DNA from 4 places in the Pseudoalteromonas sp. UG3-2 genome. Region 3 is predicted to be linked to each of the others. Evidence: predicted binding sites of a transcription regulator. Region 3 holds the regulator's gene; each other region holds the start of a gene.
What was found. Region 3 encodes sigma-54, which starts transcription at its own class of promoters, with help from an activator protein. Its sites were predicted from a motif close to GTTGGCACGNNNNTNGNNT; they were not measured.

Region 1: the regulator sigma-54 is predicted to act here: its motif matches at 3,479-3,497, upstream of flgB (flagellar basal body rod protein FlgB).
Region 2: the regulator sigma-54 is predicted to act here: its motif matches at 2,138-2,156, upstream of R3P39_RS03585 (LPP20 family lipoprotein).
Region 4: the regulator sigma-54 is predicted to act here: its motif matches at 1,640-1,658, upstream of R3P39_RS03795 (flagellar hook-length control protein FliK).

What each region holds. Positions count from the first base shown of each region.
Region 1 is NZ_JAWLJU010000002.1:66,965-71,439, reverse strand. It holds gene R3P39_RS03635 (flagellar basal body rod protein FlgF) at 1-373, opposite strand, end outside; gene flgE (flagellar hook protein FlgE) at 498-1,862, opposite strand; gene R3P39_RS03625 (flagellar hook assembly protein FlgD) at 1,897-2,583, opposite strand; gene flgC (flagellar basal body rod protein FlgC) at 2,601-3,032, opposite strand; gene flgB (flagellar basal body rod protein FlgB) at 3,035-3,445, opposite strand; gene R3P39_RS03610 (CheR family methyltransferase) at 3,878-4,475, opposite strand, start outside.
Region 2 is NZ_JAWLJU010000002.1:61,348-65,822, forward strand. It holds gene R3P39_RS03570 (FlgO family outer membrane protein) at 1-586, shown strand, start outside; tRNA gene R3P39_RS03575 (tRNA-Arg) at 808-882, shown strand; gene R3P39_RS03580 (flagellar assembly protein T N-terminal domain-containing protein) at 887-2,083, opposite strand; gene R3P39_RS03585 (LPP20 family lipoprotein) at 2,271-2,747, shown strand; gene R3P39_RS03590 (flagella synthesis protein FlgN) at 2,772-3,200, opposite strand; gene flgM (flagellar biosynthesis anti-sigma factor FlgM) at 3,193-3,516, opposite strand; gene flgA (flagellar basal body P-ring formation chaperone FlgA) at 3,589-4,296, opposite strand; gene R3P39_RS03605 (chemotaxis protein CheV) at 4,437-4,475, shown strand, end outside.
Region 3 is NZ_JAWLJU010000002.1:1,959,286-1,963,760, forward strand. It holds gene lptA (lipopolysaccharide transport periplasmic protein LptA) at 1-219, shown strand, start outside; gene lptB (LPS export ABC transporter ATP-binding protein) at 216-941, shown strand; gene R3P39_RS11945 (RNA polymerase factor sigma-54) at 988-2,487, shown strand; gene hpf (ribosome hibernation promoting factor) at 2,517-2,804, shown strand; gene ptsN (PTS IIA-like nitrogen regulatory protein PtsN) at 2,806-3,264, shown strand; gene rapZ (RNase adapter RapZ) at 3,257-4,123, shown strand; gene R3P39_RS11965 (HPr family phosphocarrier protein) at 4,123-4,392, shown strand.
Region 4 is NZ_JAWLJU010000002.1:102,039-106,513, forward strand. It holds gene fliI (flagellar protein export ATPase FliI) at 1-1,151, shown strand, start outside; gene fliJ (flagellar export protein FliJ) at 1,151-1,597, shown strand; gene R3P39_RS03795 (flagellar hook-length control protein FliK) at 1,781-4,057, shown strand; gene fliL (flagellar basal body-associated protein FliL) at 4,101-4,475, shown strand, end outside.

The DNA of each region.
Region 1 (4,475 bases), 1.9 Mb from region 3:
CTTCGCCAATTAGTTGACGGCCATGACTGGTGACCAAAGCGCCATCATTACGGATGTTGAGCGTGCCTACCTTGGTGTAAGCTTCTTCACCACTGGCGTCCACCACACTGAGCCAAGACTTATCATCCACAGCAATATCGAGCTCACGGCCGGTTTCTACGATAGCGCCACCGGTCATATTGGTGCCAGGGCGTTCTTGCATAGCAAACACTCGAGTCGGTAACCCTTCACCAAACGCTTGCATTGAGCGGGCTTGCGCAAAATCGGCTTTGAAGCCAGTCGTATTGGCATTAGCAAGGTTATTCGCTTTTAATGCCACTCCGCGTAAGCTTTGCTTCGCGCCTGACATGGCGATATATACCATTTTATCCATAACGATGACCCTTAAAATTCTAACTTGTATTGGTTATTGCAAGCTTAGTGCCAAGTTATGAGTGATGTTTTTGACAGGGATAAAAAAGGCTGCGACGAGCGCAGCCTTTGGAGGGCATAATAGTTTATCGGATCTGCAGAATGTTCTGCTGTAGCGTTGAGTTAACCTCTAAGGCACGGGAGTTGGCCTGAAAGTTACGCTGTGCACTGATAAGGTCCACCAACTCATTGGTTAAATTAACATTAGATTGCTCTAAGGCGGATGAGTTTATTGCACCAAGCGTTCCCGAGCCAGGTTCACCGGCAATGGGTTCTCCCGATGTTAAGCTTTTCTTCCAAGAGGTGTTACCTGCCTGCTGCAATCCTTGTGAATTGGGAAACCTGACCATGGCTACTTGACCCAAGAAAGACTGATCACCATTACTGTATGAAGCCACAATCTTACCATCACCACCGATATCGATACCTGACAACCTACCTACTGTGGCACCATCTTGCTCAAGCGCTTTGGTCTCGTACTTACTTGCATATTGTGTTGGTAGTTTACCCGTTGTATTCGACTCATCACGCCAATTCAAGGTTACATCGCTTGGAAAGCTAGCACCATTTCCAAGCAAGTCAGATAAGCCAGCACCACCACCTGCACCACTTGGCAATGTTAACTCATTAAAGGTACTGCCCGTATTTGGGTTGCCATCTGTCGTAGAAGGAATACCAGCGGAATCAAATACAAAGGTTGTAATTGGTGTGTATGGAGTAGTGGTTTGTTCCTGACCACTTAAATCAAAAGGTTTTTGATCTAAGGTTGCAAACACCTGCCACTCGTTGTCAACATTCGGTGCAATGCCATCTGTTTTCTTAAAAAACAACTGCATCGTATGGGGCTGACCCAATGAGTCGTATACCGTTGTCGAAGTGGAGTGGTTATAAGTCGCACTTTCCTCTGGGTCAAAAGCTAGCGGTTTGTGAACCTCTCTAGAATCTAGGTTGAAAGAAGAGTAGACATTAGTTGTTGCTCTTGGTGAGCCTGATGAGTCAGGGATCTGAATAGCACTGGCGGTGCTAAGACTGACCGACTCATTGTCGCCTGTACTCTCATCCACAGGGAAGCCTTGTAAAAAGTTACCCTGGGCATCAACAATGAAGTTATCTTTGTTTAACTTAAATGCTCCTGCTCGAGTAAAAGCATAATCTTGAGAGCCAAACTCTTCAGACATTGCGAAGTAGCCTTCACCCGTAATAGCTAAATCCAGCGAGTTTTGTGTGAACTTAAGAGACCCCTGGTGAAATTGCTGCGCTACCATTGTAGTTTGAGCGCCATCACCGTTTTTAGTCTTGCCTGAACTAAATACAGATGCTGCATAAACGTCAGCAAATTCAGCTCGAGACTCTTTAAAGCCTGTTGTATTCACGTTAGCGATGTTGTTCGCCGTCACATCTAAGTCTTTTTGCGCGGCTGACAAACCTGTAAGTGCAATATTAAAACTCATTTCGTCACCTCTTTGTTAAGGTTAATTCTTTAAATTAAGCTATTTCAGCTATATCAGTTAAGCGCACCGCGCCTTCTTTCGTATTAATTACAATGCCATTTGCACCGTTGACATTAACACTATCGATATTTCTAAACGTTGCAGATGGGAAGTTAGTGTATTGACCATTCATCATCCCCTCAGCTTTAATTTCGTAATCACCGTCCGGCATCAGTTCACCATCTTGGTTTTTACCATCCCACTCAAACTTAACTGCACCTGCAGCCTGTGGACCCATTTCTAGTTTTCTTACCAAGGCTCCGGATTGGTCATAAATACCAATATTAAGTTCTTCAACAGGCTGCTCGACTATAACTGAACCTTTTGACAAAGCATCATCGCCGTGTTCAAGCATGTTTGACTCAAGCAATGCTTTTTTGCCAATTAATGTAGACGCTTGCAGTGCTGAGTTAGAAGTCATTGACGCGCTTAACGATTCAAATTTCGTATTTAACTTCGAAATACCTTCTGCCATGGTGAAGTTGGTCATTTGCGCGATCATCTGATCATTGTCAGCAGGCTTGCTTGGATCTTGATAAGACAGCTGCTGAGTAAGCAATGAGAAGAAATCTTCCTGCGTTAAGGTGTCTCGGTTTTTTTGTTCCTCTGTGGTGCGATTTTCTTTATTCCACCGCAGAGAATCCATGTACGACGAAGTAGCGGAATTTACATCATTACTCATCAGCTGTTACTCCCAATCTAGCGCTGACCAAGCTGCAGGGTTTTGCTCAACATTTGCTTCGCTGCATCTGCAACCTGAACATTGGTTTGGTATGAGCGAGAGGCTGAAATCATATTTGCCATCTCCTCTACCACATTCACATTCGGTTTATAAATGTAGCCATTTGCATCAGCGCTAGGATGGTTGGGGCTGTACTCAATCTGAAGCGGCTTATCGCTTTCAACCACACCTAACACCTTAACTCCAACGGACGATCCCATGGCATTGTTTTGGGATGTTGAAGCTTTAGAAAGTTCAGCTGCAAATACCGCATGCCTAGCGCGATACACTCCCTCTTGGCTGGAGCTTATCGAGTTGGCATTCGAAATGTTACTCGCAGTGGTGTTCAGGCGCACATTTTGGGCACTCATGCCCGAGCCAGAAATATCAAAAACGTTGTAAAGACTCATAATTATGCTCCTTGACCACCCAGTGCCTTTTTAAGGCCGCTGAACTTACCAGATAAAAATTGCAAACTGGCTTGGTACTCTAATGCATTCTGTGTATACAAGTTCCGTTCCACTTGTATATCCACTGAGTTGCCATCACCTGTATCTGCTTGATTTGGCGAGCGATATAGTTCATTTGCGTTGGTCATTTTAGTGCCACCACTGAGATGCTTAGCATCGGTTCTAACCATATCATTGCCGCTTCTTTGCCCCGCTTTTGCCGCTTTTAAGGCACCTGCGAAGTCAATATCTTTTGCTTTGTATCCTGGAGTGTCCGCATTTGCGATATTACTCGCTAACATTTCCGCACGTTGCGAGCGGATCAGCATGGTATGCTGATGAACACCCAGTGCTTTATCGAAACTTATAGCCATAGTTAAACTCCAAAAATTTGACTCACAGTGATTAAGCAATCTTTAGGCCAAAATATAAATTTATTTTTTCCTTTTTATTTCAATGAGTAATATTACTTTAAAGGCGAGATGTATATCTATTTGAGGCTAATTCATTAAACTTATGCTCACTCAGAATCACAGTGAATAGAGCAAAAAAGTAAAGGTTAAAGTAAGTGTTGATGGTCAGTTTATTACTAAAAATTAGCACCAAACGGTTTACTATGGTGAGAAAAAGTTATTTTCAGAAGTAGTATCGCAAGGCTAAGCAAGACAAGGTTCGGCAACAGCAACTCAATGGCAACGGCAAAGGCAAGGCAAAGGCAAAGGCAAAACAATGAATAAGTCGAAAGGTAGAAATCTAGCTTGCAACAGTGTTTTGAGACACTGTTGCAAAACTTAATGGCAGAGTGACTATTTTTTCTGGTAAATAATACCTGGGTTACAGCGGATCATAGTGAAGTCATCACTCAATCCAGCCATTGACTCAGAGGCACCTAAAAACAAATAGCCATTAGGATTGAGTGACTGTGCAAATTGCGCAATGATTTTTGCTTTGACTTCTGGGGAAAAATAAATCAGTACATTACGGCAAAAGATGACATCAAACTTGCCCATCAAAGCATAAGAGTCCAACAAGTTAAGGTGTCTAAAGCTCACCATTTTTCGAATTGGCTCCACCACTTTGGCCATACCGTTACCGCTGTCGGTAAAAAACTTTTTGCGCCGCTCTGGAGACAATCCACGCGCCAACGCCAAAGCGTCATATTCAGCGTTTTTACACATATCAAGCATGGTATTAGAAATGTCAGTACCCACTATCTGCACGCCCATCTTGAGGGCGCCAGGCGACTTACTAACGTATTCATTAGCTGACATGGCAATGGAATACGGCTCTTGTCCTGACGAACTTGCCGCCGACCAAATTTTCACTGGCCTTCTTAAGTCTTTGAACTCCGGCAGGATGCGATTTTTCAGTAACTCAAACGGATAAGTATCTCTAAACCATAAG
Region 2 (4,475 bases), 1.9 Mb from region 3:
GACCGAACAGCAAGCTCAGCAAGGAGACAGCAAAGAGCAATCTGATATTGATGCCTTGTACGCCATGATGGCCGCACAAGAACAGCAAGCATTGGATGAGCAGTCGGCAATGACCCAGGACATGGGGTTCGTAAGCTATCGCCATCGTAAGCAGGTGGCAAATTATGCCAGCCAAATTGCGCTAGAGCTATCTGATACTATATTAGGACAGCAGCCAGAAGCGATTGCGGTTGCCAGCTTTGTAAACTTTAATGAGTCATTACGACAAACCAATCAGTTGGGGAACCAGCTGGCAGAGTCGTTAATGCATCAAATGCAAAAGTTGGGCTACCAAGCACTGGATTTTAAAGCGTTAGGAAAAATTGAGGTGACGCCCAGTGGCGACCTGAATTTTTCTCGTAAAGCCAGCCGCCTAAAGGTAGCTCAAGCACCAAGCCATGTACTAACAGGTACCATGATTTACCGCGCTCGCGGAGTCGAAGTGAATGCTCGACTGTTGGAGTTTGATAGCAACCTCGTGGTAGCGACTACGGCGGTGACTATTCCCTACTTTATCTTAGATGGCCAAGCAACGGCATCGAGATAACCCTAACCGCGCTGAGTGAGCTTTAGTTCCCTTTTGGACTGACAAAAAGCTCACCATTCCCTAAAGAAAAGCTTCAAAAAGTGATAGTAATCAGTATACTAGAAGCTAATAACGATTCCTTAAATGAATTGACTGTTTGCGGTAAGAAACTTGAGTGTAACAGTGGCTCCCGCAAATGGCGCAAGTATCAATACGGAACGTTATAAAGCTGCTAAGTGGATGTCCCCATAGTTTAATGGATAAAACTAGGCCCTCCTAAGGCTTCGATGTAGGTTCGATTCCTACTGGGGACGCCATTCTTCAAAGAGCAAAATCCTCCTCTTGCTCTACCTGAATTTCTACTAAGTCGTTTATTTGTACGTTGTTGAGTGGGCGTTTACTTATGTTCACCGCCACTGCATTTTGGGCGTTAACTTGTGTAACTCGAACCTTATTAATGGTCTTGATTTGGCGCATGTACTGCTTGCCGCGTGCGTTGGTAACTGGGCTGCTGTGCGCGATATTCAGTACTTGGCCATTTTCCAGTCCATGCATACGGCCAAGGTTAATAATCACTTGATCGCCGTCAACGTGCAGAATTTTACCGTTCGTTGCCAAGCAAGCCACGGCGGCATTTAAGTCTATGGTGACTTGTTCGAGTGTTAACTGGATTTCGTCGGCATAATCTGTGCGCCAGAAACGTTCGCTGTACACGTCTATTAGCTTGGTCTTTTTAAATGGCCAAACGCCTTGTGTGGCGTATTGCTTTTGCCACACACGTTCGTGCGATAAGGCATCAAAAAGGGCAAAGTCGATTTTAAAGCTACGCAAAAACTTATCGCTCTGCCAAAATGCAAAGTCACTGTTAAGCTTATCCACACTGGAAATATCGCTGATCTGGGAAAGCAAGACATATTGGCTATTGGTATTGGCGGTAACGGTTTCAATTAAACGTTCGTTATAATCAAAACGCTGGCTAAAAAAGCGTTCAACATTGATGGTTTGTGCGAAGTAGGGCACTGGCTCTAAGCTGGTGCTTTGGCTATTCATGGTTTGATAGAGCTTTTTACTCACCACCTTGTGTATGTCAAAGATTTGACCCAAGGTTGCTTGGTGTTTGTTCTTTAATTGACTTTGGGTGATGGCGATTTGTTTATTGTAGGCGCTGATAGGGCACTGCTGATCCTGTGGCATAATATCAATGTGTAAGGTGACGTGCCAGCTATCACCTACCCGTGACTCCGACACCACATTGGCGCTTTGCACTTGGGCGTTGGAGCGTATCTTTAATTCATCCTGAGTCAGCACACCATCGGTGACGGTTTGTACACTGCTGACATTGGCGCCAGAAAATAACAGAGCCTGGGTAATGGCATCGTTGACAGCCTTACGTTTGGCTTTTTGCTGATCACCACTTTTGATGTCAGCAATACCTGTTACTTCAAACCACTCCGCGCTAGCGCCACTGGCGTAAGATAAACTGATGAGTGATAAGCTTAGTACAATATGCTTGTTCATTTTGAGCAACCTAATTCATTAACTACCTTAATATCAGCAATACCTGTGCCAAATTTTGGCAGGATTCGTGCATATATCAACTAAGTGAACTCTTATACCAGTTCGCTTAACAAGTGGCCTACTCGAGGCGAACAAGGCGTAATGCGGACTGGTATTGTATTTATTGATTGTAGTGGAGATGGTTAGGATGAGGGTATTTAAATCACGTTACGTACTGCTTTTGGTCACCACATTCGCCTGGCTTAACGGCTGTGCCAGTATTGCAGACAAACACATCGAGTACGAAACAATAAAACCTGATAGCTATCCGGTACTCAAAGCCGTGGGTTATGCGCCGTTAAGTGCACAACCGGGAGCGACGGATGGCGAGAAACAGTTGATGGCAATCAAGGTTTCTAAGCTTGAAGCGTATCGTGAATTAGCGGAGCAACTGTATGGACAGAAGCTGACTGCAACAACCACGGTAAAAGGGGCCATTGCGCAAAATGATGGCTTAAAGAGTCAAGTTAATGGCCTTATCAGAGGCGCGAAAGTGCTCAAAAGCTACTCAGTCGGTGATACCTATGCCACGGAATTAGAGCTGGATATGAAAAGAGTGTACGACCTTTATATAGCGCAAACTAAGCCAAAGAAAATAAAAAAGATCCGCTACAGCATCAAATAACAGCTAACACATTGAAAGCCTAGTTTAGGCTTTCAAGTTCTTAACTAGCTTATTATCACTGCTTTTCACGCTGCCGTCTTCACCATAAGTCACTGACGCAGGCACACCTATCAAGATTTCTTTCAGCTCTCTGGTGCTAACATTGGCATGGTGAGCCGCTTTGGCGTTAACTTCATTTTTGCGCTTACAATCATTTAGCAGGGATTTAACTTGATCTACTAGGGGCGTTAGTTCTTCGTTTTTGAACAGTTCAACATCGACTTGAGCGAGTTCTTTGTCGAGTTGTTGTAGTTTTGTGATGTGTGAGAGTTTTTCCCGAGCGATATCTTTTAAGCTATCACCGCGGCGAGAGGCGAGTGCCTCAAGCTCGTCCACTAGAAGCTGGGTCAAAGCTTCAAGTGCACTAATTTGTTGCGATAGTTTGTGGTGGCAAAGCCGAACCGTATCATCCATAAATCTCGAACTCAAATGCTGCTATGTTTTTTGCCAGTTTATCGGCATCAATCTGGTACTTGCCTTCGGCAATGGCTTTTTTCAGCTCTGCGACTTTTTTATCGTCAAAACCGGAAGACTGTTGCGCCTTATCATTTACAGACTTCAACTGTTGTGCCTGTGGTGTTAGGCTCACTGAATCCGCAGCCGCTTTAGGTACTGCAGGTGCTTTATTATTGGTGGCATTGGCTTCGTTACGTTGTAACTCGGCTTTTTGTTGCTTAACATTGTTAGCAACGGATGTAGATTGATTTTGACCGTTAACTTGATTAACCATGATTGTAGACCCAATACTATTATACTCTCAGCCACTTTATCGGCTTGCGTAAGCATTACTTTAGCAAATTTTTTATAAATTCACCTCAACAGTTTCTACATCGATAACTCTAGCACGTAAGGTCTTGCCAGAGCGAGCATTTTTTACCCGAACTAAATCCCCTTTATTGCCGTCTTGCAGTGCTTCACCGGCTGTTTTTATGACCAAACCTCCGGATTTGGCAAAAATAGTCACGCCATCACCTTTGCATACCATACAAATATGACGCTGGGTGAAGGCTTGCCCCTCACGAATGTTGCGTTTACTGCGGCTGCCAATAATGAGCTTTGCTTCTTCTATATATGAAACTCGACGAAAACGTTTGGGTTGATACTCTTTTTTGATGTCTTCAGCCGTAATGATACTGCCTTTTTCGAGCATGTTGGCACTAACTAATACTGGGAATAGGCGGTCGATCCGGACATGGACGTATTGCGTCCAGCTGACTAAATCGTTGCAGCGTAATTGTACGGTAACCTGAGTATTAAAAGGGGGAGTCATGGCCGTAGCGCGCTCTAATGGCTGTTGACACTCTCGGGTCGGGATGCGGTCATCCAGCGGTATGGTGGTAACCGAGAGCTTGCTATCAGGGTTTTGTTCGATTTGAGGAGTAATAAAATCAATGGCAGCTTGCTCCAACATGTTGTTGTCATATTGCTGACAATGGGCATAGCCTATGCCTATAAAATAAGCGAACAAACAAAAAAATTGATTGTAATAGGTTTTTTTTAACAAACTCATGATGTTTCGACTATGCTTATGGGGTGAAACAAGGTATAAAGATTCTGCTTTAATAACTGCACCTAATCAAGGGTGTTTAACCATATCAGAGTCGAAGCAAAGATCGTTCCGATTAGCGGTTTATTCAGTAGGAGATTGAAATGGCAGGTGTTTTAGATTCGGTGAACCAACGTACCCAG
Region 3 (4,475 bases):
GTCGCAGCACTGACGCTAGTCATTTCCGGTGACGCCGAAATTAGCCAAGCAGGACAAAAAATTAATGCTCAGGTCATCACCTATGATATTGAACAACAACTGATCAGCGCAGAACGTTCAGGACAACAAGACTCCAGGGTCAGAACGGTATTAGTGCCGGTTAATGAGGGCGATGAAAACAAAAAAGAAAAAGAACCATCGCAAGGTAACAATCCATGAGCGTATTAACAGCAACGGGGCTTGCCAAAAGCTACAAAGGCCGACAGGTGGTCAAAAATGTTGAGTTAAGCGTTGAAGCTGGCAGCATTGTCGGTTTATTAGGGCCTAATGGCGCTGGCAAAACCACCACGTTTTATATGATCGTAGGCTTAGTGCCTAGCGACAAAGGTGAAATTAGCATCAATGATGAAGACATCACGTTATTGCCAATGCACAGCCGTGCCCGAATGGGGATCGGCTATTTACCCCAAGAGTCCTCGATTTTTCGTAAGCTTTCCGTATACCAAAACTTAATGGCCATTTTAGAGACCCGTAAGGACTTAACCAAGGCCCAACGCGAAACCGAACTCAATGAACTATTAGATGAGTTTAATATCCAGCATATTCGCGACTCACAGGGAATGGCATTGTCTGGTGGTGAACGACGTCGAGTAGAGATCGCCCGAGCACTGGCGGCCAACCCGAAATTTATTCTCCTTGATGAACCTTTTGCTGGTGTTGATCCCATTTCGGTGTTAGATATAAAGACCATTATTGAACACTTAAAAAATCGTGGCATTGGCGTGCTAATTACGGATCATAATGTCAGGGAAACCCTTGATGTATGTGAAAAAGCTTATATTGTTTCACATGGGGAATTAATCGCATCAGGTACGCCAGAACACGTTTTAGCCGATCAAACCGTAAGAGATGTCTACCTAGGCGAACAATTCAAGCTATAGTTAAGACGTAGTAATAATAACTGTTAAAAGGGATTGTTAAAGATACATGAGGCAATCATTACAGCTGCGCATGGGGCAGCAACTTACAATGACTCCACAACTGCAACAGGCGATTCGCTTGCTGCAGCTCAGTACGTTGGATTTGCAACAGGAAATCCAAGAAGCACTGGATAGCAATCCGTTGCTAGAAGTGGAAGAAGGTGAAAACGCTGATACCGAAAGCTTGGAGCAAAACAACCAAGAAAAATCCGCTGCAGACGAAGGTCAAGCATCTCAGGAAGAAGCGCCTGTCAGTGATTATGAGCTCGATTCTGATACCGCCATGAGTAAAGACACGGTCAGCGATGACTTAGCCATGGACGTCACTTGGGATGAGTATATGAGTGCAGCCCCTGTTGCCAGCTCTGCACCTCTTCCTGATGATGATAATGTTTATCAAGGAGAAACGTCTGAGTCGCTGCATGACTATTTGATGTGGCAATTAGAGCTCACTCCTTTTAGTCCCACGGATAGAGCCATTGCTATTGCTATCATTGAGGCGGTAGATGTCTCAGGATTACTTACCCTAAGCTGTGAAGACATTCTCGACAGCATTAATGACGCAGAAGCAGAGGAACCGATAGAATTAGACGAGGTGGAAGCCGTACTCAAGCGTGTGCAGCTGTTTGACCCTGTCGGTGTTGCCGCGCGTAGCTTGCAAGAGTGTTTGTGTATTCAGCTTAACCAATTTGCACCAGAGACGCCTTGGCTGGCAGAAACCAAAATGATCCTTACCGAGCACATCGATCTGTTGGCGAGCCGAGATTACCGTACTTTAGCGAAAAAAACCCGGCTCAAAGAAGCTGAGTTGAAAGAGGTGATGACTCTTATTCATAGCCTCAACCCCAAACCGGCCGCCAGCATTATTCGTGAAGAGCCTGAGTACGTCATTCCTGATGTCTCGGTAAAAAAAGTAAAAGGTCGCTGGGTAGTTGAACTCAACCCAGATGCTATGCCGAAAATCCGCGTTAATGACCATTATGCGGCCATGTCTAGAACCGCTCGCTCTAGTGCTGATAGCCAATTTATTCGCTCCCACTTACAAGAAGCTAAGTGGTTTATTAAAAGCTTAGAAAGCCGTAATGATACTTTATTAAAAGTAACCAATTGCATTGTCCAACAACAACAGGCATTCTTTGAACATGGCCCTGAGGCAATGCGCCCTATGGTACTTAATGATGTCGCTGAGATGGTTGATATGCATGAGTCTACAATTTCTCGTGTCACCACCCAGAAGTATATGCATACGCCTCGTGGTATCTTTGAGTTAAAGTATTTCTTCTCTAGCCATGTAAGTACCGAAAACGGCGGTGAGTGCTCATCTACCGCGATTAGAGCGCTCATCAAGAAGCTAATAGCTGCAGAAAATACCGCTAAGCCATTAAGCGATAGCAAAATTGCAGATATTTTAGCTGAGCAAGGAATTAAGGTAGCGAGACGTACGATTGCAAAATATCGTGAATCCCTAGCCATTCCACCGTCAAATCAACGCAAAAGCTTGATTTAAGACGTAAAAAACCAAGAAGGAAAATGCTTATGCAACTAAATCTAACTGGTCGCCATGTAGAAATCACAGACTCATTACGAGACTATGTCACCAACAAGTTTGCGAAGCTAGAGAGGCATTTTGATCATATAAATAACGTTCACGTGATCCTTGATGTTGAAAAGCTGGTACAAAAGGCAGAGGCAACATTACACGTCAACGGCGGTGAGCTGTTTGCATCAACCGAGCATCAAGACATGTATGCGGCGATTGATAAGCTCATTGATAAGCTAGACCGTCAAGTTATCAAACACAAAGAGAAGCTCACTCGACACTAAAATGAAATTATGCACATTAGTGAACAAGGACTGTAGCAAAGCTGCGGTCCTTTTTAATAGCAAAAAAAGGATCCTCGAGTACATCAGCGAGTTGGCCCACAAGCAACTGCCTGATGTCGGTAAACACGTCATTCTCGATGCCTTAATGACACGGGAAAAACTCGGCAGTACTGGGATTGGTAAAGGCATAGCCATACCTCATGGTCGGGTTCAAGGTATTGAAGAGATCCTAGCGATGGTACTGGTCAGTAAGCAGCCGATCTCCTTTGAAGCAATCGATAAACAACCCGTGGACATTTTTGTCGCGTTTATTGTCCCTGAGGGCAATAATGAAGAACATTTAAAAACTTTAGCTGCTATAGCTGAAAAACTGCAAGACAAATCGTTTTGTAAACAGCTACGGCACGCCAAGACCGATCAAGAGCTTTACGCGGTTATCCAAGGAGACGATAATGAGTGATGAAGACAAGGGATTAGAGTTAATCATTATTAGTGGCCGCTCTGGTTCTGGAAAATCAGTGGCTTTACGCGTGTTAGAGGACTTAGGCTATTACTGCGTTGATAACATCCCAGTCAACCTGCTGCCTTCTTTGGTGCGCAGCGTATCGGATAATTACAATAAAATCGCTGTCAGCATCGACGTTAGAAACCTACCCAAAGAACAAGACGAATTTAACGACATACTTGAGTATCTTCCTGGATTTGCTAAGCCCGCTCTATTTTATTTAGATAGTGACGATCAGACCCTTATAAAGCGCTTTTCCGAAACCCGACGTTTACACCCACTATCGCTGCATAACTTGCCACTCGATTTAGCAATAAAGAAAGAGCGCGAGCTATTGGATGTCTTGATCACCCGAGCTGACTTTTTACTCGACACTACCAGCCTCAGTGTCCACCAGCTAGCAGAAGAGATCCGCGAGAAGATTTTAGGTAAAAAAGACAAACAACTGATCATCACCTTTGAGTCATTTGGTTTTAAGCATGGTATCCCTAAGCAAGCCGACTACGTGTTTGATGCCCGCTTTTTGCCCAACCCCCATTGGGAGCCAGAGCTAAAACCATTAACGGGCTTAGATCAGCCGGTGATTGACTACCTTGCTAGCCACAGCATAGTGCAGAAGTTTACTTGGCAAATTCAAACTTTTGTGCAAACTTGGCTGCCACACTTAGAGCGTAATAACCGCAGTTATTTAACCATAGCCATTGGCTGTACTGGCGGTCAGCACCGCTCTGTTTATCTGGCGCAAACCATTGGCGAACGCTTTGCCAAAACTCACAGTAACGTCAAAATACGCCACCGTGAGCAGGAAGGCTGATGCAACAAGGGACCTTTTTAATCAAAAACAAACTCGGCTTGCATGCCAGAGCCGCGTCGGTGCTGGCGCAACTAGCGACGCAATTTGATGCCTCGGTCACGCTTTATCAAGGCGATAAGTCAGCCGCCGCTGATAGCGTGCTAGCACTGTTATTGCTTGAGAGCAGCCAAGGTAAAGAGGTTAAGGTGGTGTGCGAAGGCCCTGACGCTGATAAAGCGCTGGCTGAAATTGGCGCCTTGATTGAAAATAAATTCCACGAAGATGAGTAATACCAAGCTGTTTGGATAACTCATCTTTACTGTCCACCTTCACATCCTGTCGTCATAGCTGATCCGGTGGCGCTTTTCTTTAC
Region 4 (4,475 bases), 1.9 Mb from region 3:
CTGAAGTCATTGGCTTTAACCAAGACACCTTATACCTCATGCCCAACGATCATATTACCGGTGTGCTTCCCGGTGCGCGGGTGATCCCTAAAGTCAAAGAAGCCGGGTTACCTGTGGGTATGAGCTTATTGGGCCGAGTTGTGGATGGCTTGGGCCGACCGTTGGATGGACTGGGGGCAATCGAGGCTGAACAACATTTGAAGTTCGCTGCATCGCCTATTAACCCACTGGCGAGAAGACCTATTGATGCGCCCATGGACGTTGGTGTGCGTGCAATCAACTCAATCGTCACCGTGGGGCAAGGGCAGCGAATGGGCTTGTTTGCTGGTAGTGGTGTGGGTAAGTCTGTATTACTGGGGATGATGACTCGAGGGAGTGAGGCCGATGTCATTGTGGTTGGCTTGGTAGGTGAGCGTGGCCGTGAGGTAAAAGAGTTTATTGATGAAATTCTTGGCGTTGAAGGTCGCCGCCGCTCGGTGGTAGTAGCTGCCCCTGCAGACGCTTCACCTTTGATGCGGTTAAAAGGCTGCGAAAGCGCCATTACCATTGCAGAGTATTTTCGTGATCAAGGTCTTAACGTGTTGTTACTGCTTGATTCCGTGACACGGTATGCCATGGCACAACGTGAAATTGCTCTGGCAGTGGGTGAACCACCAGCGACGAAAGGCTATCCGCCATCTGTATTTGCAAAACTGCCGGCGCTCGTTGAACGCGCTGGTAATGGTGGTGAGGGGCAAGGTTCCATTACCGCTTTTTTCACGGTTCTCAGTGAGGGGGATGATATGCAAGATCCCATTGCTGATGCTGCTCGAGCCATTTTAGATGGTCATATTGTGCTGTCCCGCGAACTGGCCGATAGCGGCCATTATCCAGCCATTGATATTGAAAAGTCGATCAGCCGTGTTATGCCACAAGTGGTCTCTGAAGCTCACCTACAACAAGCGAGAGTACTCAAGCAGGTTTACTCTATGTATCAGCAAAATAAAGATATGATCACTTTAGGTGCCTATCAAAAAGGCAGCGACCAAATGTTAGACCAAGCCATTGACATGATGCCAGCGGTAAATAGCTTCTTGCAGCAGGGCATGAAAGAAGTGATCAGCTACGATGATTGCCTGCAGAGTCTAGCCAAATTATTAGGGCAAGCATAATGGCCGGCAATAAACTGAATCTTTTGCTTAAGCTTGAACAGGATAAAGAAGAGCAACTAAAAGCCAACTTTGCTCAGGCACAACAACATCTGTCTATTAACCAACAAAAGTTGGCCGGGCTCAATGACTTTAGGTTGGAATACACCACACAGCTTCATGGTAAGGCTCAAGCGGGTTTAAGCAGTGGCGGTTTTAATCAATATCACAATTTCATTAATAAGATAGAGCAAGCGATCACTCAGCAAAGCAGCACAGTGAACACCGCCAAGCAGGTAGTAGAGCAGCGCCGTAAGCTATGGCTAGAGCAACAAGCCAAAACCAAGGCCATTGAAAAGCTGATTGAGAAACAACAATTAGCATATCAAGCAAAGCTAGCCAAAGCAGAACAGAAAATGCTGGATGAGTTTGCTACCAACCAGTTTGTCCGTAGACCATCAGCCTGGTAGAGGACTTACGCCTGACTCCAGTGCCGAGTCAGCTTTAGTGAAGTTGGCTTGAATTATGCAGTATTTAACTTAGTGAATTGGTTTATCTATGGGGTCAGAATATAACATCAATAAAATCATTGGGTTGTATTTTGATGTGCTCATAAAAAGGCAGAAACTTGCCACTTGTTGAGGTAGTTCAAAATGAATGTGATGCTTGCAAACCTGCTGCAGCGCGGCAATAGTGAAGCGAAAAGTGCTCCCTTAGACTCTGATGTGGAAGAGGCTCAGAGCAGTGATGACTTTAATGCGCTTATGGCAAAGCTAGAAAGCGTTGAAGAGACTCGGCAGCAAGGCAAGTTAGATAAACAGCTGGAGGTGGAAAAAGCAGCCTCACAGTTGGCTTTAGATGCAAAACAAAGCGAGCAGGAAACAACGAATGGCGCTAATACTTCAACCGCCAATGTTTCAGAGCAGACACACCAGCTAAGTAAGTTAGAGCAGAATGCCACTTATCCAGAGCAAGCGCACGTTAAAACAGATAACACCAGCGCTATTGCCACAGTAGCACAAGCGCCTACCGAGTCACATGGTAAGGAGGCCAATGCTGCAGCAGAGGGGCAGTTATTATCACCAGGAACAAAAGAGCGAGCAGCAACCGCGAGCGATAAAGTAATATTGAATGACGCAAGTTCACAAGATAAAGCAGCTAGCACTGCAAAAGATAACGACTTATTATCACAAATCACTGCAGCGAAACAGCAAAGCACAACATTAAAAGCGGCACCAAAAGAAGTATCAACGGCTGTACGTGCGGCACTGCAATCAAACAGCGGTCCATCGAAAGTAGCAGCGGATGAATCCACAGCTCTATCCAATGAAGCAAAACAGCAATACGCTGAACAACCATTATCAGCAGGCCAGCAAAAGGTTACTTCTGAGACACTAGTACAGGGGACTGAGGGCAAAGCGAAGCAGGCACCTGCAGTGACTGGCGATAACAATACCGAATCAACAGCAACACAGCATTCAAAGCCTACCAAAGAGCAACTTCAAGCGGCGCAAAAGTTGGTCGATGAAGTGAAATCTAAAGTAACAGAGCAGCCTCGTAATGAAGTGCCCAAACCTCTAGCAAATGGGCTGCCAGGGGGTCAAAATGGCACTGCTCAACCACGTCCAGAACTTGGAGCTGGTGAACCTGCTAAGCCTAGTGCGAGTGACCAAGAAGATACGACGCTAAAAAATCAACAGCAAACCATTATCGACTTGAGAAATAAAGCGGATATTGGTCCTATTTCTAGCCAGATTCAAGGCAGTACTAAGCAAATGGGGGTAGCTGGTCAAGCTGAAGAGTCTAATGCGACAGCGAAAGTGAGTAAGGTACTTAATAGTTTAAATCCAGTGCAGCAAAAAGAGCTGCAAGCGGTGTTAAATGGCGATGTCGATATTTATGATGCCTCACCTAGCGTGCAAAAGGCGGTGGCGCAGTTATTAGCCAATAAAAATATGGCTGCAGTGAAAGCGGTGAATGAACCGTTTAAGTCGGCTCAATCTGGGGCATTACCAGCAAATCCTGAATCGCAAAATGACACTGACATGGCGTTAGCAACGAAACCGCAAGATAAACCCCAGGGATTAATAAAAGCGGATAACGGCAGTGACTTTATTTCACCGGTTAAACAGTTAAAACAAGACAAAGTAATGACCAATGAGCGTGCTTATCAAGGTGAGTCTGAACAAGCCAAAGTAAACGAAAAAGCACAATCAGAAAAACAAGTAAGTGAAAAGCTATCGGAAAAGCTGAGCGACAAAGAGTTTAATGCCACCAATAGCCAAGAAAATGCAGCAGTAAAAGAGAACAGTAAAGCTGAAAGAGCGCCATTTAATAATATTTTTAGCACAACACGAACAGACGCAGCGCCTAACGCTGCATCGAGCACAGAACCTGCAACGCTAAATCAAACGATGAAAGAGGTACAGCAGCTGCAGCAGTCACAAAACTCAAGTAGCAACTCGGCAGCACAGACAAAGCCAACGGTAGATGCTAATCTTCAACAAGCAATTAATATTGCTCGTCATGATGCGGCAAAAGAGCTTAATCAACGTGTTGGGATGATGTTGAACCTGAATAATAAACAAGCTGAAATCAGGCTCGACCCACCAGAGCTTGGGGCGTTGCAAATTCGCATAAAAAGCGATGCTGAGCAAGCTCAGGTGAATTTTGTGGTACAAAACCAACAAGCAAAAGAAATGCTTGAGCAATCTTTACCTAGACTCAGAGAAATGTTGGCCGAGCAGGGTATTGAGCTTGGTGAAAGTCACATTTCACATGGTCAAAGTGAAGGCCAAGAGGGGCAAAGCGATGGCCAGGGTCAATACGGTAGCGGACAACAGGGCAGTGATGATGAGCAAGCAATGGCATCAGGCGCACAACAAAGACAGCAGAGAAATAGTGATTCGGCAATAGATTACTATGCCTAACACCTGCTATTATTGTTACTAATGAAAACTATAAGGGCTTGCTATGGCTGAAGAAAGCGATTTAGAAATAGAAGAAACCGGTGGCTCGAAGAAAAAGCTTATTATCATTATTGCTGCTGTGGTGGTTATTCTCGGCGGTGTCGCAGGGTTCTTTTTATTTTCTGGCTCAGATGCGCCACCAGAGACCTTAGCTGAAGAAACTACGGCATCAGAAGTGCAAGCTGAGCAAAGTAGTTCAGCGGAAATTGGCAGTGCCTTGTATGTTGCTATGCCGAGGCCATTTGTTTTTAATGTACCGGGCGCCAGCCGCGATAGAATCGTGCAGATTAAAGTACAACTGCTGGTGCGTGGAGAAGTAAACGAAGAAGTTGCCAAGAAGCATATTCCGCTTATCGAGGGCACACTACTAAGCGTATTT